DNA from 2 places in the Desulfotomaculum sp. OF05-3 genome. Region 1 is predicted to be linked to the other one. Evidence: riboswitches for the same ligand, from Rfam matches in the RefSeq annotation. Region 1 holds a riboswitch; the other holds the start of a gene.

Region 1 (7,312 bases):
CCATCGGAAAGCTTGCGGACCAGTTAAAGGCAGAGGGAAAGAAAGTCGTCCTCGCCGCAGCTGATACCTTCCGTGCTGCAGCCATCGACCAGCTTGCCGAGTGGGCGAACCGCGCGGGCGTGGAGCTGATCGCCCAGAAAGAGGGATCCGATCCTGCTGCCGTGATCTACGACGCCATCTCCGCAGCAAAATCCAGAAATGCGGATGTGCTGATCTGCGATACGGCGGGAAGACTTCACAATAAGAAAAACCTCATGGAGGAGCTTAAGAAGATCAACCGCATCATCGATAAAGAATACCCGGAAGCTTACCGTGAGACTCTCGTAGTCCTCGACGGAACCACAGGACAGAACGCCTTGGTACAGGCCCGCCAGTTTATGGAAGCAGCTGATATCACCGGCATCATCCTCACAAAGCTTGACGGAACCGCAAAGGGCGGCATCGCCGTTGCGATCCAGTCCGAGCTCGGCATCCCGGTAAAATATGTGGGAGTCGGAGAGAAGATCGATGACTTACAGAAATTCAACTCCGAGGACTTTGTGAAGGCCCTGTTCGCGAAGCAGCCGGAATAACCCGAAAAATATGCCCTGTCAGATGCCTGCGTCAGACGCGGCTGTCCACGGCATTATACAGTAAATGACAGCGTAAGCTGTAACAATAAGGAGAATACAAATGGAAATGCAGGAACTCAGCCTCGAAAAATTTGAAGAAGCTTCTGAGATCGTAAAGAAAGTGACACAGGAGACAAAGCTGATCTACAGCGAATATTTCTCTGAGCGTTACGGAAACAAGATCTATTTTAAACCGGAGAACATGCAGCGTACCGGTGCTTACAAGGTACGCGGCGCTTACTATAAGATCAGCCAGCTCACACCGGAAGAGCGCTCCCGCGGTCTGATCACAGCATCTGCCGGAAACCATGCACAGGGCGTCGCTTACGCCGCAAAGCTTGCAGGCGTTAAGGCGACAGTCGTTATGCCGGTATCCACACCGCTCATCAAGGTAAACCGCACGAAATCCTACGGTGCTGAAGTTGTCCTTTACGGAAATGTCTTCGATGAGGCATGCGCCCACGCTTATGAGCTCGCTGATGAGCACGGATATACCTTTGTTCACCCGTTCAATGACTTAGAGGTCGCTACCGGTCAGGGCAGCATCGCCATGGAGATCATCAAGGAGCTCCCGACCGTAGACTATATCCTCGTTCCGGTTGGCGGCGGCGGACTCTGCACAGGCGTTTCCACCCTGGCAAAGCTCTTAAACCCGAAGATCAAGGTCATCGCCGTTGAACCGGCAGGAGCTGCCTGCTTAAAGGCATCCTTAGAAGCAGGAGAGGTGACAACGGTATCAAAGATCAATACCATCGCCGACGGTACCGCGGTACAGACACCTGGTGACAAGCTGTTCCCGTACCTTCAGGCAAACGTGGATCATGTGATCACCGTGGACGACTCTGAACTGACACTATCCTTCCTCGATATGGCAGAGAATCACAAGATGATCGTCGAGAACTCCGGACTTTTAACTGTAGCGGCCTTAAAGCATCTTGACTTTAAGGGCAAGAAAGTCGTATCCGTATTGAGCGGTGGAAACATGGACGTTCTCACCATGGCTACTGTTGTCCAGAATGGACTGATGCAGAGAGACCGTATTTTCACCGTAAGCGTTATGCTTCCGGATAAGCCGGGCCAGCTGGCAGCTGTTTCCTCACTGATCGCAAAGGAGCAGGGCAACGTGATCAAGCTGGAGCACAATGTATTTGCCAACGTAAACCGTACCGCAGGCGTAGAGCTCACGATCACTCTCGAGTCCTTCGGAACCGAGCATAAGGATCAGATCATCAAAGCTTTAGAGGCAGCAGGCTACTGCCCGGTGATCACTAAGACGAACGGAATCTATATGTAATATTCATTTATTGCCAGATGTCCAGGCAGATCCGGGCAAGATATGCCTGGATATCTGGCAATTTGTTACTTAGTAAAGGGGAAAATGTATGTACAGAAGCGAAACTCAGACAGCGCTTAATAAGAATATCCTGTATTTTATCCGTTGGACCGCGATCTCCATCGTGATGGGAACCGTCTGTGGCCTTATCGGAACGGCGTTTGGATACGGGGTCATCTATGCCCAGCGGCTGTTTAAGACCCACAGCTTTATGCTGTACCTGATGCCTGTGGCCGGCGTCCTGATCGTCCTGCTTCACCAGATGTTCCATGAGCTCGGAAACAGGGGAACGAACCTGATCTTAGAGTCCATCTCCTCGGACGAGCGGATCCCGATGGCAACGCTGCCCTGTATCTTTATCTCGACGATCTTAAGCCAGGCTGTAGGTGCTTCCGCCGGAAAAGAGGGAGCGGCCTTACAGATCGGCGGATGCATCGGAAATTATTTCGGCGATGTGTTCCATATGGATGAGAGAGATAAGAAAGTCATGATCATGAGCGGCATGAGCGGCTGCTTTGGTGCGATCTTCGGGACGCCGCTTGCGGCAGCCATGTTCGGAATTGAGGTCATCAGCATTGGTGTCGCCTACTACGCGGCTCTCGTTCCCTGCGTATTTGCTTCCTTTATCGGGGCGCAGATTTCAGGAGCTCTCGGTCTTCACGGCGAATCTTTCCCGATCCTTCATATTCCGGAGTTTTCTCTTGTTCCGGCGCTCTACACCGTTGGTCTTGGTCTTACCTGCGCTCTTTTAAGTGTCTGCTTCTGCATCCTGCTCCATGAGACTCAGCATCTCTATAAAAATAAGATCGGGAATGTCTATGTGCGGATCCTTGTTGCGGCAGGACTTTCCATCGCGCTGGCACTTATCTTCGGACGGGATTACTGCGGAGCCGGATTCAACCTTGTTGAGAAAGCAGTTGACGGGGAATCAGCATATCTTGGATTTTTGTTGAAAATGATCTTCACGGCAGTCGCCCTGGGCGGCGGATTTAAAGGCGGAGAGATTGTTCCAACACTGGCGGTGGGAGCTTCCTTCGGATGCACCTTCGGACTGCTCACAGGCTTCGAACCGTCCCTCTGTGCGGCAGCAGGAATGCTCGCTACCTTTGTCGGTGTCACAAACTGCCCGATCGCGACTATGTTCCTGGGATTCGAGCTATTTGGCTTTGAGGCAATGCCGTACTTTGCGGTGGCGGTCGCCATCAGCTTTACGCTGTCGGGATATTATGGTCTCTACAGCGGACAGAAGTTTACATACTCCAAGACGAAGGCGGAGTTTATTAACCGGAAGGCGCACTAAAGGTATCAGACCGTGCTTTAGCACATCAGCAGTCAGGTATTACGGAAATACTCCTCGGGTTTCAAGGGTTTTCTGTGATATCCGATTGCTTTTTTATTGCGGAGATGTTATGATAATCGTTACAGGTCCATATACATGCGGTGCTGTCATGAACCACCGGGCTGTTGTTTTATCCATATGCCCAGGCGTCATGAGAGTTAAAAGGGAAACAGGTCAAAAGCCTGCGCGAGCCCGTCACTGTAGATCCGGAGTACATGAGCATTGTCCGTCACAAACGGACAGTCACTGGCAGTTTCTGCTGGGAAGGCGTCTCATATGCGATGATGGATGAGCCAGGAAACCTGCCGGATGTCTGCTGGGAGAAAAAAGAACCAGGCTGGGACCTGAAAATTCATTTTTCAAGCGAGGAGAAGAGTAAATGAGAAAAGCAAACCTTTATGCCGTTATGACAGCGGCAGCCGTATCCATGGCAATCCTTTCCGGATGCTCCGGAAGCCAGACAGCAGCAACAACTGCTGCAGAGACTACTACAGTCGCAGAGACAACCGCGGAGGAAACTACAGCAGAAGCGACAGAGGCTGAAGAAGAGGACGAAGAGAATTACGATACAGGAGATGCTTCCATGGATAACACAAGAAATCAGGATGAGATCGGCGAGAATGAACTTCTTGTAGTAAGCTTTGGTACAAGCTATAATGACAGCCGCAGACTGACAGTCGGCGCTATCGAGAACGCCATCGAGAACGCATTCCCGGACTATTCCGTTAGAAGAGGTTTCACAAGCCAGATCATCATTGACCATGTAAAGAAAAGAGACAATATTGCGATCGATAACGTGACAGAGGCTTTAAACCGTGCCATCGACAACGGTGTCAAGAATCTTGTTGTACAGCCGACCCACCTTATGAATGGTCTTGAGTACACAGATCTTGTAAATGAGTTAGCAGAAAACTCCGATGCCTTCGAGCATGTTGCTGTCGGCGAGCCGCTTTTAACTTCCGACGATGACTTCAAGACTGTGATCTCCGCAATCACAGACGCAACAAAGGAGTATGATGACGGCGAGACAGCGATCTGCTTCATGGGCCATGGCACAGAGGCCGATTCCAACGCTGTTTACCAGAAAATGCAGGATATGTTAAAGGAAGAGGGCTTTGACAACTACTATGTAGGTACTGTTGAGGCAACTCCGTCCTGTGAGGATGTTATTGCACAGGTAAAAGAGGGCTCCTACAAGAAGGTCGTTTTAGAGCCGCTTATGATCGTAGCTGGTGACCATGCGAACAACGATATGGCCGGTGACGATGACGATTCCTGGAAGAGCCAGTTTGAGGCTGCAGGTTATGAGGTTACCTGCCTTGTAAGAGGACTCGGTGAACTCGAGCCGATCCAGCAGCTCTTTGTGCAGCATGCCCAGGCTGCCGTTGACAGTCTCGCAAAATAAGATAGCTCACTATGGGCGGTCGATGATTCGACCGCCTTTTTCTGATACAGGAATGTAGTGATGCTGACTTATCTGAAGCAGCCAGAATGCTGATAGCAGGCACTGCACTGATAATTTGAAGGGAGAGAAAAATTTTATGCATAAATTAAAACAGTTTACATTTGCACTTGCCGCAGTCTGCGCCCTGTCCACAGCATGCGGACAGCCCGGCACGACTGAGACAACATCTGCCTCTGCTGCAGAAACCAAGGCTGAAACTACGGTGGAGACGACTGCTGCCGTTGAATCAAAAGCCGCCGTTGCCTCCGGCAATGAGACCGCTGCGGAACAGACGATTGACACCGTGGGCCTCGTTCCGGTATCCGCAGCGGACCTGAAAAATGGAACTTACGATATTTCCGTAGAGTCCAGTTCCTCCATGTTTAAGATCATATCCTGTGCCCTGACCGTCCAGGACGGCGCGATGACCGCGAGAATGACTATGGGCGGAACCGGATATCTCTATGTCTACATGGGAACCGGCGAGGAGGCATCGAAGGTTCCGGAATCCGACCTGATCTCCTTTGAAGAGAATTCTGATGGGACCCACAGCTTTACGGTCCCGGTGGAGACATTAAATGAGGTGCTTCCGTGCACCGCGTTCAGCAAGAAGAAAGAGAAATGGTATGACAGAGAACTCGTCTTTGAGGCATCGGGAATTCCGGCAGATGCGTTTCTCAATACATCCTTAAAGACTGTGGAAGATCTCGGTCTCGCAGATGGAACCTATACTGTAGAAGCCGCTCTGACCGGCGGGTCCGGCCGTGCGTCTGTGGAATCCCCGGCGGTGGTCGAGGTAAAGGACGGAAAGGCAGAAGCGACGATCATCTGGAGCAGCTCCAACTACGACTATATGCGGGTGGACGAGGAGAAGTTTCTTCCGGTCAATACGGAGGGAAATTCCACCTTTGTGATCACGGTGACTGGTTTTGACAGCCCGCTGACTGTTTACGCCGACACGACGGCCATGAGCACTCCGCATGAGATCGAATACACGCTGACCTTTGATTCCAGCACGCTGGAAGAGCAGAAACAATAACACGGTATGGACAAGAACAGAATTCATTTATTCCGCAGAAGGCGGGAGACAGATAAGAGGTACAGGCGGTATGTCAGATGCCTCACCGTGATTCTTTTGAGTGTAGTCATGCTATGTGCTGGGTGCACCGGGAAAGACGCAGAGGGAAGCTCTGCCGGTGGCTCTGGGGAACAGACCGCTGCGGCAGACAGCCGGCAAAACGAAGCCGGCAGCAGCACTGAGGCAGCCCCAAAAACGGAGACAGCTGCTACAGCTTCCCGCAGCTGGAACAATATGTCCCCGGTAAGTTCCATGGATCTTCTCTATGCGGATCAGTTTTCCGTGGATTATTATGAGAATGACATCTCGCTCATCACCATCGAGGATACAGACCAGTTCCTTCTTCTGCCGGAAGGGATGTCCGCGCCGGCCGGACTGCCGGATTCCATCAAAATCCTCCAGAAACCGGTAAAAAATATCTATCTTGTGGCGACATCCGCTATGGATGATTTCATTCACCTGGACGCAATGGATTTGATTGCGCTCTCCGGCACAAAGGACACCGGATGGTATCTGCCGGAAGCAAAAACGGCAATGGAAGAGGGAAAAATTGCCTATGCCGGAAAGTACAGCGCTCCGGACTACGAGAAGATCTTAAGCAGTGACTGCGGTCTCGCCGTGGAGTCCACCATGATCTACCATACTCCCGAGGTAAAAGAACAGTTGGAACGCCTTGGGATCCCGGTTCTCGTGGAGCGGTCCAGCTATGAGGGCCATCCCCTGGGAAGAATGGAGTGGATCCGGCTCTACGGTGTCCTGACGGGAAAAGAGGCTGAGGCGGAACAGATATTTCGCGAAAATATTGACGCTCTGTCCGATGTTCTCGACATGGAACCATCCGGAAAAACGGCCGCTTTTTTCTATGTGACGAATTCCGGCAGCGTCAATGTCAGGAAGAATGGGGACTATATCGCAAAAATGATCGCCCTGGCAGGCGGAACTTACATTCCCGGGAATGCCGGTTCTGATGAGAACGCACTTTCAACGATGAACATGGATTTTGAGTCCTTCTATGCCGCCGCGAAGGATGCGGATGTGCTGATCTACAACAGTACCATTGACGGGGAACTCACCGCGATCGATGAGCTTTGCGCAAAGAATCAGCTTTTTGCGGATTTCAAGGCAGTGAAAGAGGGCAATGTCTGGTGTACCGGGAAGAACATGTTCCAGGAGACCATGGGCCTGGGGGATATGATCCGGGATATGAACGCGGTGTTTGCCGACGATACCGAATATAGCTTTACATATCTTCATCAACTGAAGTGACACGCAGGTGACAGCTGATCAACAGCACGGGATCGTCACTGCGTTGAATTCACACCTGTTGATGAGAACACGAAAAAGTTTAAATTATAGTAACTGTTCAGTAGGTCTGCGCACTTGCTGCGCTGACCGTAAGAAAACATAGGCTGGAAGGCAAAAATCCCATCAGCGAAGCTGATCTGGAATGGATTTTTGCACGTAACTATGAAGGTACTGAATAGTTACAAATTATAAATGAAAGGGG
Region 2 (7,312 bases), on a different contig from region 1:
TTTTTTCACCGCCATCAGGACACCAGATCCCACGCCGAAGACGATCGTTAAGATCATGCTGAAACCGGCCAGCTTTAACGAGATCGGGATCCGCTTCGCGAGCTGGTCCATGACACTTTTATTCGTGAAAAATGAGCGGCCCAGGTCGCCGTGCACCAGACCGTCGACCCAGTTGAAATACTGGACTACCGCCGGCTGGTCCAGGCCCATTTTTGCCGCCATGGCATCATACTCCGCCTGCGTGTAGGATTCATTTCCATTTGGATTCAGCACCTGGTCCACCGGATCCCCCGGCGACATGATCCCAAGCGCAAAGGCAATGATACTGATCCCGACGAGTACCGGCAAGAGCATCAGCATTTTTTTCAGAATGTACTTTAAAAGTGCCATATGTGTTCCTTTCAAAAACAGCAGAACTGCCTTTTTCAGACAGTCCTGCCAAATTCATGTCTTATCTGCCTGACCGGCGGATATCTGACCCGCCGGATCGCTCTCAGATATTATTTTACCCAGGAAATTGTCGGAAGGCCGACACCGAAGGTCTTTCCTGCGTAGTGTGTGATCGCTTTGTTATGGATGTTAACGTTGATCTGGTAGCAGATCGGAACGCATGCGCTGTCATCGAAGAGTTCCTGCTGGATCTCATCATAGATCTTGCTGCGCTCTTCTACGTCAGCGATCGTCGGAGCTTTTGCAACGAGCTCATCGATCTTCTCGTTATAATAGTTGTAATTTAATGTCTTGTTGCTGTTTCCTTCGCTTGCGAAGTACTGCTTAAATGTGGAAGTCGGATCTGCGTTGTTGATTCCGAATACGGTGAGTGTCATGTCGTAGGTGCCTTCCTGCTGTCTCTCTTTATAGAGGGAGGAATCTACGATCTCGATGTTGATGTTGACGCCGAGTTCAGCGTAAACCTGCTTTAAATACTCTGCAACCGCCTTGCAGTTGTAGTCAGATGCAGTGCTGGAACGGATGATCATGGTCATGTCCACAGTTTTGTCGCCGAGAACCTCTTTTGCGAGGGCTTTTGCCTGCTCCATGTCATAAGTTCCCTGAATATCCAGATGGAATGTAGACTGGGTGCTCAAGAAGGAGTATGCCGGCTGTAAAAGTCCGCCATAGATCACGCTGCAGATGCTGTCGCGGTCTGTTGCGAGGTTGAATGCCTCTCTCATCCGCTTGTCCGCAAGGTACTCATTTTTATCGTTGAACATGATATACTCGGTCATATGGCTCGGAGTGCTGTCCATCTCGAAGCTGGAGTCTGTGTCGCAGAGGTTCTTTGCAGCGTCCATGGTGATCGCGCCGTTGTCCGCAAGTCCCATAACTTCACCGGATTTTAATGCGGATACACGTGTCTCTGCATCCGGGATGCAGCGGATCTTGAAGGTCTTTACCTTGCCGTTTTCACCGTAGTAATTGTCGTTTCTTTCAAGTGTCACATACTCGGACTCTACATGGTCAACGATCTTGTACGGGCCTGTACCGATCGCGTAGTCGGAGATCACGCCTGTCTCCTCGTCGAAGCAGTTCGGGCTGTACATCGGGCTGCCATAGTCGGAAAGGACATACTCAAGCGTTGTGATCGGCTGTGTGAAGGTGAATTTTACGGTGAAATCATCGACTTTTTCCATCTTATCGAGGTTCGGGAGAGATTTCTCGATACTGAGTGTCGTATATGTGGAGGTAATTCCATGACCCCAACGCTCGATATTCTTTAAGCATACATCAGCATCAAACTGGACACCGTCTGTAAAATACGCGTCATCCCGCAGGTTGAATGTCCACTCAGTACAGTCATCGTTGTGCTCCCAGGATTTTGCGAGCCACGGATCGATCACGCCGCCGTTGTTTGCCGTGAGCGCTTCCCATACATAAGCGCCTTCCCAACAGTAGTAAGCGTCTCCGCTTCCCTGTACAGCGTCACGCGGAGTCGCAATAACGACCTCATCTGTCTCGTTTTTCTCTGTGTCTTCCGCTGCCTCGGCTGCTGTTGTTTCCTCCGCTGCACTTGTCGCTGCCGCTGCAATTGTCTCTGTCTTTTCTGTCTCTGCCGCACTGTTGTTCGCGCTGTTTCCGCATCCTGAGATTACGGATGCCGCCATTGCTGCCGCTAAGAGCAGACTTGCATGTTTCTTCTTCATGTTCTCCTCCAGGTTGTGTAAATATTGAATTGTTTTGCCTCCCGGCCTATCCTTATCTGTAACGGACCCGGTAACTGTACAGGGCTGATGGATAGCTGTATTTTATTTATAACTTCGGAGTTGGTATGGAGATGTTCCATCTGAGAATTTTCAAATACCGAAATGCATATGCATCAGAAAAAGATGTCCGTTGGAATCAGCCGACATATAAACGGTACGATCAATGCCTCGTGACCTGGAAATTTTCTTCCTGTACCAGCAGTCCGGCAGGTTTCCTGACTTACAGATCATCACACAAAACCGCCTTCCCAAAGCTTTCACGACAGTTTATCCAACTGTCCTTCTTCCTCAGTGACCGCGCTTTCGCGCATGGTCTTGTATTCCCTGCTCACAGTGACGAGATCGTACAGGTCTTCCACCTGTTTCCCTTTTACCTGCTGTCCGCCTGTTCTCATGAACTTTTTCACAGCGGCAGCAGCACCGGATGCCTCTTCGATTGTTATGGGAGATATTTTAACATCCTGGTAATTATAATGCAAGGGAGCAATTTAAAATAAAGAATGACGCTGGCCGCTTTCGGTTACTGTTTGCGTAAAGCATGAACAGTAACCGCTTTCGGAAAAATATAAGAAAAACAGGAGTAGAATCCTCATAATCCTACTCCTGCCTCATATATCGCCTATTCTTTTGTCAGATACTCCAACGCTGTCATCGCCATTGCTCTTGTACAGAGCTTGATATAGCGCTCGTCGATACAGAATCCCGGACTGTGTTTTGGAGAATTTCCACCGACACCGACCCATATCATGCAGGACGGAGCTTTCTGGGAATAGAATCCAAAATCCTCAGCACCTAAAAGCGGATGTTCTCCGGTAATCAGCCAATCTTCCGGTTTTCCGTCCCCGAGATCCACATGGATAATGTCCTCATATTTGCGGAAGGTGGCCGCTACAAAATCAGAGAACTTCTCATCGTTGTAGACTGCCGCGTAACCGGCACGGAATGCCAGATCACAGCTTCCCCCCATAGACTCGGCGATTCCATTGGAGATCGTCTCAATTTTTTTCATCATCGCTTCTCTGGACTCCTTTGAGAGATTTCTCAGCATGACGCCCAGCGTCACTTCATCCGCAATGATGTTCGGCGCTGTTCCACCGTGGATCATTCCCACATTTAAGGTCGCCCGATCCATCGGAGAAAGATTTCTGGAAATGATTCCATGGAGCGCTGTGACAATGGACGCGGCAATGTATACAGCATCCACACCCTCTTCCGGGGTGGAGGAATGAGCGGCTTTTCCATGGACTGTGATCTTATAGCTGTCGGAATATGCAGTCAGATAACGGCTTCCAACGACTATCTTTCCCGGGACCCCATTTTCCACATGAAGCGCAAAGCACGCATCCGGAATCTCATCCATGAGTCCGGCTTTGATCATCTCTCTTCCGCCGCCGCCATTTTCTTCCGCCGGCTGGAATACCAGCTTCACCTTTCCTTTCCACTGATCCTTTGTCCGGTTTAAGATCTCTGCTACTGTCAGAAGATTGGAGGTGTGGATATCATGGCCGCAGGCATGCATCACTCCCGGTACCTTTGATTCGAAGGGAAGTCCAGTCTTTTCCTGAATTGGCAGTGCATCCATATCGGCCCGCAGCATCAGGAATTTACCCGGCTTTCCACTGTCGATGGTTGCGATAATGCCCGGTTTACATGGACTTTCCTCATAAGGAACGCCAATACGGTCCAGTTCCCGGCATACGATCCTGCTTGTCGCAAATTCGTGAAACGAGAGTTCCGGATTTGCATGGATCTCATGCCTGATCTCAATCGTATGCTGTTCCAGTTCATCTGTTAAGCTTCTGATAAGTTCCCCTGTGTCCATCTGATTTCCTCCTTTAGAAGCCGATCGCTGTACCTACAAAGATCGATGCGATCATGATCACAAACAGCATACCGTAACACGGTATCAGGAATTTATACCACTGTTTTAAATCTACCTTTGCCATCGCAAGGCATGCCATTAAGTTTACGCTGGTCGGAGCGAAGAGGTTTGTGAAGCCATCACCGTACTGTAAAGTTAAAACTGCCATCTGACGGGTAACACCTACAACGTCGGAAAGCGGGGCCATGATCGGCATCATAACAGCTGTCTGTCCGGAACCGGAGTTGATCACAAAGTTGATCAGACCATTCGCAATGAACATTCCGATCGCTGCGAAAGCACTGCTCATATGGTTTAACGGAACTGAAATATAATAGACGATCGTGTCAAGGATACCGGAATTATTGAGAATAACGCTCATAACGCTGGCAAGGACCATAAATACCATAACGCCGCACATATCCTGTGTTCCTTTTACGAAGCGTCTCATGGTCTCATCAATATCGTAATGCGCAAGGAAACCTTCGATGAAGGCAACCGGCAGCATGATGGAGCCTAACTGTGTCATGCCAAGTCCGAGAGTCGGTCCGCCTGCCGCGAAGAAAATGAATGCTCCGAAAAAGATCACGAGGATCGCGATCTCACGGACAGTCATGGGACGGTACTCACCTGCGCCCGGAACATCTCCCTCTTCTACCGTGTTTTCTCCGCCAAAGTTTTTCGCATAGATTTCCGGATTCTTCTGGCATCGTTTTACCCAGAAGATCAGATATGCAGAAACCACCGTCAGATTCAAGATCGTAACAATTGTTCGGAGACCGGAACCGGAGTACGGAGCCAGACCCGCAATCTCCTGTCCGAGAAGGCCTGTTAACGGGTTGATCGGAGATGTCATAAATCCGGTAAAGGATCCAAGAATCACAAGACCGACTGCAAAAATACGGTCTGCTTTTAACTGCTTTGCGATCGTGATTCCAAGCGGAATAAAGAGCACAACTGTGGAAATCATGGATCCAACACAGCCTAAAAGCGCCGTTGCAAAAATATAGATCGGAATGATGATCAGGGCTTTATCTTTTAAGCGATGGATCAGGTTACTGAGCGCCCGGTCCAGAACACCTGTGGAATTTACGATTCCCATCATACCACCCATGATGATCAACGTTACAAATAATTTGCCGAACGTACTGTAAACAAGATCGCCGACTGCCAGAATTACCTGTGCCGGATTCAGATAGATCTTATCGATAATCTGGTATGTACCCGGAATTGCCATCTTTCCATCGCGTTCATAGGCGCCGGAAGGAATGATGAAGGACATCACGTAGACTACCGCGATAACAATGAGGATAACTTTCCACATGCTCAACGGTGCTTTTTTCTTCTTTGCTTGTGTTTCACCCATAGTGTCTCTCCTTTTTTGTCTACAAATGTTTTTTGTTTGAATTTTTTTACAAATCCCCACAATGAATACTATACTCTGACTTTATCGGACACGCAAGCAATATTTTATTTGCCACGAATATTCCTTGTTATTTATGTTTTCAGGGTGTGTTTGCTATACATTTTTATGACATGTATAGTGACGGAGTTAACTTCCGGAACATGAAGTATCTATCATTTACCTGCCCGCATTCGCTGTTGTTTTGCAAATATGTTTACATAATTCGCTCACATTTTTTAGTACCTCACCGTTATGATCCATTTTTAATTGCCATTAAATTTTACAGCTTAATACTGTGGAATATCTCTCCCTCCAGAGTTTTCCAGACAGCTTCTCCGGCCTTCAGGATCATATAACTATGCTCACTTCCCTCCTTCGGAATCGACACAGAACCCGGATTCAGGTACAGATTTCCATCGCCGAATGGTTCCCACGCCGGGATATGGGTGTGGCCATGAAGAAGAATGTCCCCTGGCTGCATCGGCGGAAGTGCGTTTAAGTTAAAATGATGACCGTGAGTGGCGTAGATCAGGCGGTCCGCCGTTGGGATCACTGCGTAATCCGCGAGGATCGGAAATTCCAGAACCATCTGGTCTACCTCTGTATCACAGTTTCCGCGAACGCAGAAAATCCTGTTTTTCCGCTCATTTAACATTTTGATGACTTCCTTTGGGTCGTACTCTTTCGGGAGGTCGTTTCTCGGTCCGTGGTATAAAATATCGCCCAGAAGCAGGAGACGTTCCGCCTGCTCCCGGTCGAATGCCTCCAGCATCTTTTTGCAGTAGTACGCGGAGCCGTGGATGTCGGACGCGACCATAAGTTTTATCATTTCAGCAAATTCCTTTCCTTTTACAGATCAGCACATCTATCTCCATGCTGCTCTTGCCTTCTTTAGATTTCATCGTTCCTGCGGTTTTTTTCAAGCACATAGACATGTTCTGTCACAGTTTTATTTAACAATTTCCACTCCAGATCCCTGTTCGTATGATGATACCGGAAGCCGCATTTTTCTGCCACGCGCTTCGATTTTTCATTCCCGTCAAAATATGCGTACCAGATTCGTTTCAGCCCCAGTTCTTCAAATCCGTACCGAATCAGCTCCTTTACCGCCTCCGGGATGATTCCCTGCCCCCAGTACGGAGTTCCCAGCCAGCAGCCGATCTCTCCTTCATCTTCTGGTACTGGCATATTGCATGCCTCGCCCACTGTAAGGCCTGCACAGCCCACCGGCTTTCCGGTACTCTTTAAAACCACCGCATACGTTCCATCCGCCGATAAAACTTCCCGGATGATCTCTCTGCTGTTCTCCACACTCATATGCATCGGCCATCCTGCTTCCGGACCGACCTGCGGGTCTTTTGCATATTCGTAGCAGCTCTCCGCATCGCTCTCCTTCCATGGTCTTAAAATCAGGCGTTCTGTCTGTAATTCCATCTTTATTTACCTCTCTTCCATTTTTTATACAGGTGATTCTCCGTTAATACTACCAGATCACCTTCATCAATTCCCTGCTCATAAAGCCAGTCATCTTCCTGACGGATCATCCTCTCGTTTTCCTTAGCATCTTTCAGCCGGACGAAAACTGTTCTCTTTGCCCCTACAGGGCGTTCCTCACAGCCATAGTCATCCTCCTGAATCTGGAGAATGATGTATTCCTGTTCGTTTTTCATTTTACACACTTCCCTCATAATCTGGCTTTTCACTTAACTTTTTTATAAAACAATATTTTCCTTTTCCATGCCCTTTGACCGTTTCAATGATCTCTGCGCTTATCAATAACTTTATTACTTCTGATGCTCTGGTTGCTTTTAATCCTGTCAACAGCATTATATCTTTTCTTCC

Evidence for each region. A riboswitch is a leader RNA that binds a small molecule or an ion and turns the genes downstream of it on or off. The one in region 1 is predicted to bind cobalamin.
Region 2: another riboswitch for cobalamin. It lies ahead of DXA87_RS13245 (ABC transporter substrate-binding protein); the one in region 1 lies ahead of DXA87_RS10690 (sirohydrochlorin cobaltochelatase).

What each region holds. Positions count from the first base shown of each region.
Region 1 covers NZ_QWGO01000018.1:23,944-31,255, reverse strand. Annotated here, with positions in the region: gene ftsY (signal recognition particle-docking protein FtsY) at 1-572, shown strand, start outside; gene ilvA (threonine ammonia-lyase) at 679-1,905, shown strand; gene DXA87_RS10695 (chloride channel protein) at 1,994-3,244, shown strand; cobalamin riboswitch at 3,411-3,608, shown strand; gene DXA87_RS10690 (sirohydrochlorin cobaltochelatase) at 3,663-4,688, shown strand; gene DXA87_RS10685 (hypothetical protein) at 4,825-5,766, shown strand; gene DXA87_RS10680 (ABC transporter substrate-binding protein) at 5,773-7,071, shown strand.
Region 2 covers NZ_QWGO01000027.1:34,518-41,829, forward strand. Annotated here, with positions in the region: gene DXA87_RS13240 (ABC transporter permease) at 1-390, opposite strand, end outside; gene DXA87_RS13245 (ABC transporter substrate-binding protein) at 501-2,144, opposite strand; cobalamin riboswitch at 2,392-2,644, opposite strand; gene DXA87_RS13250 (M20 family metallopeptidase) at 2,824-4,026, opposite strand; gene DXA87_RS13255 (Na+/H+ antiporter NhaC family protein) at 4,040-5,431, opposite strand; gene yfcE (phosphodiesterase) at 5,751-6,296, opposite strand; gene DXA87_RS13265 (GNAT family N-acetyltransferase) at 6,362-6,904, opposite strand; gene DXA87_RS13270 (hypothetical protein) at 6,907-7,140, opposite strand; gene DXA87_RS13275 (Fic family protein) at 7,142-7,312, opposite strand, start outside.